3 regions of the Pseudomonas sp. S1_E05 genome follow, and region 1 is predicted to be linked to each of the others. Evidence: riboswitches for the same ligand, from Rfam matches in the RefSeq annotation. Region 1 holds a riboswitch; each other region holds the start of a gene.

Region 1 (3,267 bases):
CAGGGGCGGGGATTATCGGGATTTTACGCTGCGCCGGCCAATGCCAGTGTCGCCTGGGCGTATTTTTGTCGTGAAATCAGCAAGGTCGCCGGTGCCTGAGCGAGTTGTTCGGCGAGGGCGAGGGCGGTGCTCTCGGCCACGCCGTAGCAGCCGGTGCGTTCGAAGGCGATCTGCGAACGGTGGCTTAAGCACGGCTCGTAGGGCGCCAGTTGTTCACTGTTGAAATACGTCAGCGGCAGGTCGAGTTGTGCAGCCAGTTCGATCAGGCCGGGCTCGTCACGTTTCAGGTCGATGCTGGCCAGGGCCTGTATTTGACGCAGTTCGATTTGATGAGCCTGGAGGACCTGGTCGAGCAAAGCGCGCAGCGTTTCGACCGGGCAGCCGCGCTGACAGCCCAGGCCGACCACCAGGGTCGGCGCTGTGCTTTCAATGATCATGCCTGGTTCTGACGACGGAACAGCCAGGCGCTGAGCAAGCCAAGGGCCAACCAAAACGCGACGTTAGTCAGTTGCGAAGCCATCTTGAATTGCGTTTCCAACGCTTCTGGCGCGAGCATCGAATGCACCTCCGGCTGCGGTGCGCCGATCACATGCGGAACGGCGATGATCGCCACGCCCAGCAATTTCATCAGCCAATGGCGGCTGAACACGATCAGGGCAATGCCGACAGCGGTCGAAGCGGCGGTGCCGATCCACCACATTTGCCGTTGCGCGAGATCCGCCGCGGCGGTGCCCGGCAGTTCAGGGGGCAGGCCGAGGGTTGGCGCCAGCACGAAAGTGGCGTAGCCCGCCAGGCCCCAGAGCAGGCCCTGTGCAGTTTTGGTCGGTGCGCGCAGGGTGTAGAGGCCGGCGAGCATCAGTGCAAAACCGACGGCGACGACAAGGTTGCCACCGGTGGTCGACAGCACGCGCTGCCAGCCGTCTTCCGGCTCCCAGGCTTCGGTGTCGTGGTTGTGCGCGGCCGTGCCGGCAGCGTGTTCATGCACTTCAACGGCGGCAGGCTCGGATTTCTCGTAGGTTTCGGCCTGCAAAATCAGCGGCGAAACCCAGAAACTTTGCAGCAGCGTGAGCAGCAGGGCGGCCAGCAGTCCGGAAAAACCTGCGGTTTGCGCGATACGCTTGATCATGTCGTCAGGTCTCAATGGCAAGGGAACGCGGCGCTGTGGCGGGTATCGTGGGCGGCGTTGTGGACCGCTTCGATGTGCGAGAAACCGGCGAAGTAGACCAGGCACGCGCCCAGGATTGATGCGCAGACGGCGACGGTCAGGCGTTGGGTCAGGGTGGTTGTGTGGCTGCTGGCCGGTGCGTGGCCGGTGCTGCTGATGATCGACATGGCGCTTCCCTCTGTTCTGTCAGGGTGACGAGAGCGCATGCAGACACCCTGCGTAGCGTGCACGCAGAGGTTCAAACAGCGCCCGCCCACCGCGGGTTTGTTGTTTTCGTGATCGTATCGTCACTGTGTGTTGCGGGCCGGTCTCCGGGCTCGCGAGGGGCTTGGGCATCTGCCGAAACCTGCAAGAATCGCCTTCCCATGCCGATGATCGGCACAGTGGATCTGATTCTTCGCTCGCTTACCGTTGCGGGGGCAGCACCGGACTGACATGGGCTTGAGTAAAGCACATGATTCACCGGTTTCCCGTTTCACCCTGTGAAGGGCACCCGTAACAAGGCGTGTAGGAGAGCATGGGGCGGCTTTGCCGTCAATCGAGACCGGGTCGCGCCCATCGCGAGCAAGCCCGCTCCCACAGGGGACTGCGGACACCGGCCCATTGTGGGAGCGGGCTTGCCCGCGATGGCGTCCCGATTGCCGCCACAAGAATTTGACCCGCCCACAGACCATGCGTAGCCTTGTCGCTTCGAGGTTCTTCGCCATTGTCGAAGCTAAGAAGGGAACGCGGTCAATGCCGCGGCTGCCCCCGCAACTGTGAATGGTGATGTTCGCTGCCACGCCACTGCAAGCCCTGCACAATGGGTTCGCGGGAAGGCGCAGCGAATGCCGGGCCAACCGCCCGGCACACTGTCAGCCAGGAGACCTGCCTCGATCCAGATTCTCACTACAACCGGGCGGGGTGATCCGGTGGCGAAACTCTTGCGCGCACCGCTGTTGCAGCGCTTGTCGTCCCGTATGCCCGCCACCTTGCCAAAGGGCATCCGATGAAAACACTGGCCAAACTCCCCGTCACCATCGTCACCGGCTTTCTCGGCTCGGGCAAGACCACCTTGCTGCGCCACATGCTCGACAACGCCCAGGGCCGTCGTATCGCCGTAATCGTCAACGAGTTCGGCGAGCTGGGCATCGATGGCGAAATCCTCAAGCAGTGCTCCATCGGCTGCACCGAGGAAGAAGCCGTCGGTCGTGTCTTCGAACTGGCCAACGGCTGCCTGTGCTGCACCGTGCAGGAGGAGTTCTTCCCGGTGATGCGCGAACTGGTGGCGCGCCGGGGCGATCTCGACCACATCCTCATCGAAACCTCTGGCCTGGCACTGCCCAAACCATTGGTGCAAGCCTTTCAGTGGCCGGAAATCCGCAGCGCCTGCACAGTCGACGCGGTGATCACCGTGGTCGACAGCCCGGCCGTCGCTGCCGGCACTTTCGCCGCATTCCCGGATCAAGTCGACGCCCAGCGTAAACTCGATCCGAACCTGGACCACGAGTCGCCCCTGCACGAGCTGTTCGCCGACCAACTGGCCAGCGCCGACCTGGTGATTCTCAACAAGGCCGACCTGATCAACCCTGAAGACCTGGCTCGCGTGCGCCTGGAAGTCGCCGAAGAATTGCCGCCGGCGGTCAAGATCATCGAAGCCAGCAGCGGTCGCTTGCCGCTCGATGTGCTGATCGGCCTGGGTGCCGGTTCCGAAGAACACATCGACAGCCGTCACAGTCACCACGATCACCACCACGAAGGCGAGGACGATCACGATCACGACGCGTTCGACTCCATCTCCATCGAATTGCCCCAGGCCGACGAGAGCCTGTTGCTGGATGCGCTGACCCAGTTGGTGATCAAGCACGACATCCTGCGCGTCAAGGGCTTTGCGGCCATCCCCAACAAGCCCATGCGCCTGCTGATCCAAGGTGTGGGCACACGTTTCGACAAGCACTTCGACCGCCAGTGGGGCGCCGATGAAGCGCGCACCACACGCCTGGTGCTGATCGGCCAGGCGCTGGACGCCGTGCAACTCGAAGCGCAACTGCGCGCCGCGCTCAGCGTGTAACCCATGCACCTGCTCAGGACCCAGCCCGGCGGTTTCGTGTCGGATGACAACA
Region 2 (3,267 bases), 390 kb from region 1:
AGCCTCAGGGTGGCGCGCGTACCACGGGCCGGTTCACTCCATGCGGATACCGGTCAGCCCGCCCTCCCCTGAAACCCAGCAATTTCCTCGGTTATTGACTGTAATCATTTTGTCATGATATCAGTTTGGCATTGCGCCAATTTTCGAGTATTTTGCCTTCCATTGTCCGATGTAGAGCTATGGAAAGCAGCAATGACCGCACAACCTTCAGCCGTAATCAAACAAGCGACTTACCTGGGCTACGAAATCCTCGTCGAAACGTTTGGCCCCATCAAAGTGGAACCCCGCGAGGCCCAAAGCCTGCAGAGCCATCACACCACGACCGTTTCGGTCTGGTACGACGGCCAGGAAATCCGGGAGGCGCGCGAGACGCCGGCGCTGAGGTTCGTGACCCGTGAGGATGCTGCAGAGCTGGGCTTGGAAATCGGCCAGATGATCGTCGATCAACGTCGCGAGTCCACCCCATCCAGCGTGACGGCCTTTAAACTGCCGCGTCTGCGGTTTTCGTTGCTCAGCTGACACACCAATGGGCTACTTGTCGTGACGCGGGTCATCCGCGTCATTGATGTACTTGAGCCCCAGAGGCCCGATCCCATACACCTGCGACACATACTCACCGGACTTCGCCCAGTGGAAGTGCGGCGTGTTCGCCGGCAGCACGACCACACTGCCCGGCCCGTAGGCCACAAGTTTGTCGGCGTCGAAGGTGCTGCCCTGGCCGATATAGAACACGCCGGAAATGACGGTATAGATGCGATCTTCCGGGTGGGTATGCGGCATCAGTTTCAAGCCGTTCGGTACTTTGACCCTGACCACATAAGGCCCCGACTGACTCGGGTTGCCAACGATCACCGCCAGTTTGGCGCCGTCGGGGAACGCGGGAAAACCCTGCCATTGCACATCTTCGCTGCGCATTGACGAAAATTGCTTGTTGTCCAGCGCCTCGGCGTTCGCGGGAGCGCAGAGGGTGGTGGTCGTCGCGGCGAGAAGCAAGGCGTGGAGAGCGTGGCGTAAGCCGATGGTTTTCATGTGTGCGTTCCCTGAAAGCTGTCGCGGCGCACCGCCTGCGAACTGGAACGCGATGATAATTTTTGCCCGGGACGCGGATAAATCACGTCCCGGGCACTTCTGTTCTTACACCGCGTAACAAACTATCGAGGGTTGTTACGCAGAATGGAGAAGTTCAGCGCGGCGGCGACGCAGAGCCAGGCGAGGTAGGGAAACAGGATCAAACCGGTAATCAGGTCCAGGCGCAGGGCCATGACGACCATGGCCGCGACCACCAGCCACAACACCACCAGAATCACCATCCCCGCCAACACGTGATGCGCGCCGAAGAATACCGGCGTCCACAAGGTGTTGAGCGCGATTTGCGCGGCCCAGAGTGCCAACACGATCTGGCTGCCGGGGATCAGGCTCAAGCGGTAGCCGGCCCAGGCGAGCAGCAGGTAGATGATCGTCCAGGCAACCGGGAACAACCAGTTGGGCGGCGTGAAGCCTGGCTTGACCAGCGAGTGGTACCACTCGCCCGGCTTGAACAGCACACCGGTGCTGGCGGCCGCCGCGCAGGCCAGGAGGAAGATGAAGAAGGTCATGGTCATGATCGGTCCCTGTGTCGGTGTATTTGGAACTTGGACGGGTGCTGACCCGTTAAAAGTTCACGGCGTACAAGGTGAAAAAAACCACGTTCCCCCTCGGCGGCCTGATCGACTACCATACGCCGCCGGTTCCCGAACGGGACTAATAGGGAATTCGAAACGCCGCAACGGGCGTCAATCGAAACTGCCCCCGCAACTGTAGGTGCTGAGCCTGCTCCTCGATAGTCACTGGACCTGATCCGGGAAGGCTGGAGCGTGGCGACGACGCATCAGTCAGGAGACCTGCCGGCCAGACAAATCACTAACCGGCGGGGTGTCCGGGGAGGACATCCGTGCCGAGCGGCCTTGCCCTGCTTTTACAGCAGCGTTCGATGGTGTGTTTCCAGACCCGTACCGCGCCCGTTTCAAGTACGGTTCAAATGGAGATTGCCCCATGCTGTTGCCCCGCCTTACTGCGCTGTTCACCAGCCTTGGCCTGTGCGCCTTCGCACAAGCCGCCCCGACGCAGTACCCGCTGACCATCGACAACTGCGGCACTCCCCTCACCTTTGCTCACGCGCCAACCCGCGCCGTGACGATTGGACAGGCTGGCACCGAGATGCTGTATGCCTTGGGCCTGGGCAACAAGGTGGCCGCCACTTCGCTGTGGTTCAACGATGTGCTGCCGGCTTACAAGACGCAAAACGACAAGGTCGAACGCCTGGCGAACAACGAGCCGAGTTTTGAAGCCGTGATCGGCAAGCGTCCGGAACTGGTGACCGTGGAGTTCGAATGGATGGTCGGGCCACAAGGCGCGGTCGGCACCCGTGAACAGTTTCATGAACTGAAGATCGCGACCTATCTGCTCCCGTCCGACTGCGAGGGCAAGGACAATCGGGTAGGCGCCGACGGCACGCGCCTGGAGCCGTTTCGCATTGACACCATTTACAAGAGCATCGAGCAACTGGCACAGATTTTCGACGTGCAGGACCGTGGCGAGCAGTGGGTCACCGAGCTTAAAGCCAAGCTGGCCGCCTCCGTGGCCAAGGTCCAGCAAAAAGGTGGCAAACAGGCCAGTGCCCTGGTGTGGTTTTCCAGCACCGACATGAACGTCGATCCGTTTGTGGCCGGGCACAAGGGCATTCCGGACTTCATGCTCAGCACCCTGGGCGTGCGTAACGTGGTGGACTCCAATGAAGAATGGCCAACCGTGGGCTGGGAAACCATCGCCAAGGCCAACCCGACTTTCCTGGTGATCGCACGCATGGACCGTCGCCGCTTCCCGGCGGATGACCATGAGAAAAAACTGGCCTTCCTGCGCAGCGATCCGGTCACCCGCAACATGGACGCGGTGAAGCACAACCGCATCATCATCGTCGACGCCATGGCCCTGCAGGCCAGCGCTCGGATGTTCGACGGCCTCGAGCAACTGGCCACGGCCATCGACGGTTACGATCTGCCGAAATGACTGCAACCTTGATACGTACACTGCTTGCGCTGGGGATGCTGTCGCTGGCGGTGCTGGCGGGTGTTGCCATTGGTGAAACGCCCATCGACCCGCTCGTGGTGCTCCAGGTGCTGGCCAATAAACTGTGGGGCGCGGGTTATGCGCTGAACCCCATCGATGAAGGCATCGTCTGGAACTACCGCCTGACCCGCGCGCTGGTGGCCGCCGCTTGCGGCGCCGGGC
Region 3 (3,267 bases), 1.5 Mb from region 1:
GTTGCGGGGATGGGCCGGTGCCGTCGGAGACCTGTAGGGTGGAAGTTTCACCGCAGGCAGCGAGCCCGGCGGCCATGGTGATGACGAGAGCGAGCTGGGGCTTGCGCATGCTGAACTTCCCTAAGAATGCAGTGACCTGATCAGTAGAGAAGCGCAAGCCCGAGATGGTTCAACCGGTCAGCCGTGAGCTTCCTTGAACAACACCGCGATGCCCGGATGATAGTTGCCCGCTTCGTTGCGTAATTTGCGGTAGGCGTAGGGGAAGTACCAGGCGACCGCGCAGGAATGTTCTTTTTGCAGGTCATCGACCATGTCCTGCAGCTCTTCCGGCGTGGCGCCGTGCTGGGCTTTTTGCGGGGCCACGAACAGGCAGCCCAGTTTCAGGTCGCTGCTGTAGCTGATGCGCTTGGCGTCGCTGGTGATTTCCGCCAGCGCCTGGGTCAGGTTGAGGCTGTTGACCCGTGGCCAGCGTTGAGTGGCCTGAAGATACGCGCGCGTTTCGCTGGAGGCGATGAGCAGATTGGCGCGGGCGTTGCGTTCGCCTTCCTCAAGCTGCTTGCGGGTCTGGGTGTCTTGCAGGGTGACCATTTCGGCCATCCAGGCGGCGGCCGCGAGCAAACCCAGATTGGCTTTTTCGTCGTACCAGTAAGGCGTGTCGTTATCGCCCCGTACGGCGTTGTAGCGGTCTATACAGTCAAACCAGCGTTCCAGCAGCGGGCGCAGGAATTCCAGTCGCGGATTGCTGATAATCATGCCTTGCATGGTGCTCACCCTTGTTCTTGTGATGTGGGGTTGTGGCTCTTTGATATCACTGCTGGGAGTCTGGCACAAGATTGGCGTCATTTTATTGATCGACGGCAGTTATTCATCCGCCAGCGTCCCGGCTTTAATTGACGCTCCACCCCCAACCCTCTAACCTTCGCGGCTTGTTTCAGGTGCTCTGTGACCCAGGTCGGCAGAGTGAAACAGGGAAGCCGGTGAGTGCGTGCACGATCCCGGCGCTGCCCCCGCAACGGTAAATGAGTGAAAGCTGCGCCTTGAGCCACTGTGTCGATCGCGACATGGGAAGGCGCGCAGTCCGGCGTGATGCCGCTCATGAGCCCGGAGACCGGCCTGATTCAATCCAGCGACATCACGGTGGGCGATGTCGGGCTTCTTGCCATCTGTTTCTTGTGCCTGCCCGCCGTTATCCCGCCTCAACGGAGAGCTCCCCCATGACCGATACCCCAGATCGTGACGAACGCCATTTGGCGCGCATGTTGCGTAAAAAAGCCGTGATCGACGAACGCATCGCCAACTCGCCAAACGAATGCGGCCTGCTGCTGGTGCTCACCGGCAATGGGAAAGGCAAAAGCAGCTCGGCGTTTGGCATGCTCGCCCGTTCCATGGGCCATGGCATGCAGTGCGGCGTGGTGCAGTTCATCAAGGGTCGCAACAGTACCGGTGAAGAATTGTTTTTCCGCCGCTTCCCGGAGCAGGTGCGTTTCCACGTGATGGGCGAAGGCTTTACCTGGGAAACCCAGGACCGCCAGCGTGACATCGCTGCCGCCGAAGCGGCCTGGGCGGTGTCCCGCGAGTTGCTGCGCGATCCGTCGATTGGTCTGGTGGTGCTGGATGAGTTGAACATCGCTCTCAAGCACGGCTACCTCGACCTCGATCAGGTCCTCAGCGACCTGCAAGCGCGTCCGCCGATGCAGCACGTGGTGGTGACCGGCCGCGGCGCCAAACCCGAGATGATCGAGTTGGCCGACACCGTTACCGAAATGGGCATGATCAAGCACGCCTTCCAGGCCGGTATCAAGGCGCAGAAGGGCGTTGAACTGTGAGTGAGCCACGTCATTGCCCGGCGGTATTGATTGCCGCGCCGGCCTCCGGTCAGGGCAAGACCACCGTCACCGCCGCCCTGGCGAGGTTGCATCGCAACCAGGGGCGCAAGGTGCGCGTCTTCAAGTGTGGCCCGGACTTTCTCGACCCGATGATCCTCGAGCGCGCCAGCGGTGCGCCGGTGTATCAATTGGACATGTGGATGGTCGGCGAGCAGGAAAGCCGGCGACTGTTGTGGGAAGCCGCCGCCGAGGCTGACCTGATTCTCATTGAAGGGGTCATGGGCCTGTTCGACGGTACCCCGTCCAGCGCCGACCTGGCGCGTCACTTCGGTGTGCCTGTACTCGCGGTGATTGACGGCACGGCCATGGCGCAGACCTTTGGCGCCCTGGCACTGGGCCTGGCCCGCTATCAACCGGACCTGCCGTTTGCCGGTGTGCTGGCCAACCGGGTCGGCACCCTGCGCCATGCGCAATTGCTCGAAGGCAGCCTGACCGAAGGTTTGCGCTGGTACGGCGCGCTGTCCCGGGAAACCGGAATCGAGCTGCCGAGCCGACACCTGGGCCTGGTTCAGGCCAGTGAATTGAACGATCTGGATCTGCGTCTCGATGCTGCTGCCGATGCCCTGGCCAGCAGTTGCGAAGTCGCGCTGCCGCCCGCCGTGGCGTTTGCGGCCCCCGAAGTGATCGCGGTCGATCCTTGGCTGGCCGGCGTGCGCATTGCCGTGGCGCGTGATGAAGCCTTTGCGTTCACCTATGGCGCCAGCCTGGACCTGCTGCGGGCGATGGGCGCCGAGTTGGCATTCTTCTCGCCGATTCGCGACACGCAACTGCCGCTCGCCGACAGCCTCTACTTGCCCGGCGGTTACCCGGAACTGCACCACGTGGCGCTGGCGCAGAACACGTCGATGCTAGAAGCGATCCGCGCCCACCATGCAGCCGGCAAACCGTTGCTGGCCGAATGCGGCGGCATGCTCTACCTGCTTGATTCGTTGACCGATGTCGAGGGCACTCGCGCCGAGTTGGCCGGCTTGCTGGCGGGGGATGCGGTGATGCAGAAACGCCTGGCGGCGCTCGCCTTGCAGGCGGTTGAATTACCGGAAGGCTCGCTGCGCGGGCACACCTATCACCATTCGCTGACCACCACCGAGCTGGCTCCGATTGCTCGCGGCCTGAGCCCGAACGGGGGGCGCGGCGCGGAGGCCGTTTATCGTGAGGGGCGGATGACGGCTTCTTATGTGCATTTTTATTTTCCGTCAAATCCTCCTGCGATTGCTGCGCTTTTTGCGCCGGACCTTACGGACGCCATCGCGGGCACGCCCGCTCCTGCAGGGGGCGAGTGTATTGGTGTAGGAGCGGGCTTGCCCGCGATTAGGCCATGACCGACAACGCCTTCTCCGAGGCCGAACGCCAAGCGGTCTACCGAGCCATCGCCGAACGCCGC

What was found. A riboswitch is a leader RNA that binds a small molecule or an ion and turns the genes downstream of it on or off. The one in region 1 is predicted to bind cobalamin.
Region 2: another riboswitch for cobalamin. It lies ahead of AB4N33_RS08395 (ABC transporter substrate-binding protein); the one in region 1 lies ahead of AB4N33_RS06790 (CbtB domain-containing protein).
Region 3: another riboswitch for cobalamin. It lies ahead of cobO (cob(I)yrinic acid a,c-diamide adenosyltransferase); the one in region 1 lies ahead of AB4N33_RS06790 (CbtB domain-containing protein).

The regions. Positions count from the first base shown of each region.
Region 1 is NZ_JBFRHM010000001.1:1,456,626-1,459,892, forward strand. Features, by position in the region: gene AB4N33_RS06780 (cobalamin biosynthesis protein) at 24-437, opposite strand; gene AB4N33_RS06785 (CbtA family protein) at 434-1,126, opposite strand; gene AB4N33_RS06790 (CbtB domain-containing protein) at 1,138-1,332, opposite strand; cobalamin riboswitch at 1,451-1,677, opposite strand; cobalamin riboswitch at 1,842-2,054, shown strand; gene cobW (cobalamin biosynthesis protein CobW) at 2,154-3,215, shown strand; gene cobN (cobaltochelatase subunit CobN) at 3,219-3,267, shown strand, end outside.
Region 2 is NZ_JBFRHM010000001.1:1,842,168-1,845,434, forward strand. Features, by position in the region: gene AB4N33_RS08380 (hypothetical protein) at 193-519, shown strand; gene AB4N33_RS08385 (cupin domain-containing protein) at 532-1,029, opposite strand; gene tspO (tryptophan-rich sensory protein TspO) at 1,152-1,595, opposite strand; cobalamin riboswitch at 1,708-1,902, shown strand; gene AB4N33_RS08395 (ABC transporter substrate-binding protein) at 2,032-3,045, shown strand; gene AB4N33_RS08400 (FecCD family ABC transporter permease) at 3,054-3,267, shown strand, end outside.
Region 3 is NZ_JBFRHM010000001.1:2,982,239-2,985,505, reverse strand. Features, by position in the region: gene AB4N33_RS13765 (PQQ-dependent sugar dehydrogenase) at 1-109, opposite strand, end outside; gene AB4N33_RS13760 (hypothetical protein) at 178-762, opposite strand; cobalamin riboswitch at 917-1,131, shown strand; gene cobO (cob(I)yrinic acid a,c-diamide adenosyltransferase) at 1,215-1,826, shown strand; gene AB4N33_RS13750 (cobyrinate a,c-diamide synthase) at 1,823-3,205, shown strand; gene bluB (5,6-dimethylbenzimidazole synthase) at 3,202-3,267, shown strand, end outside.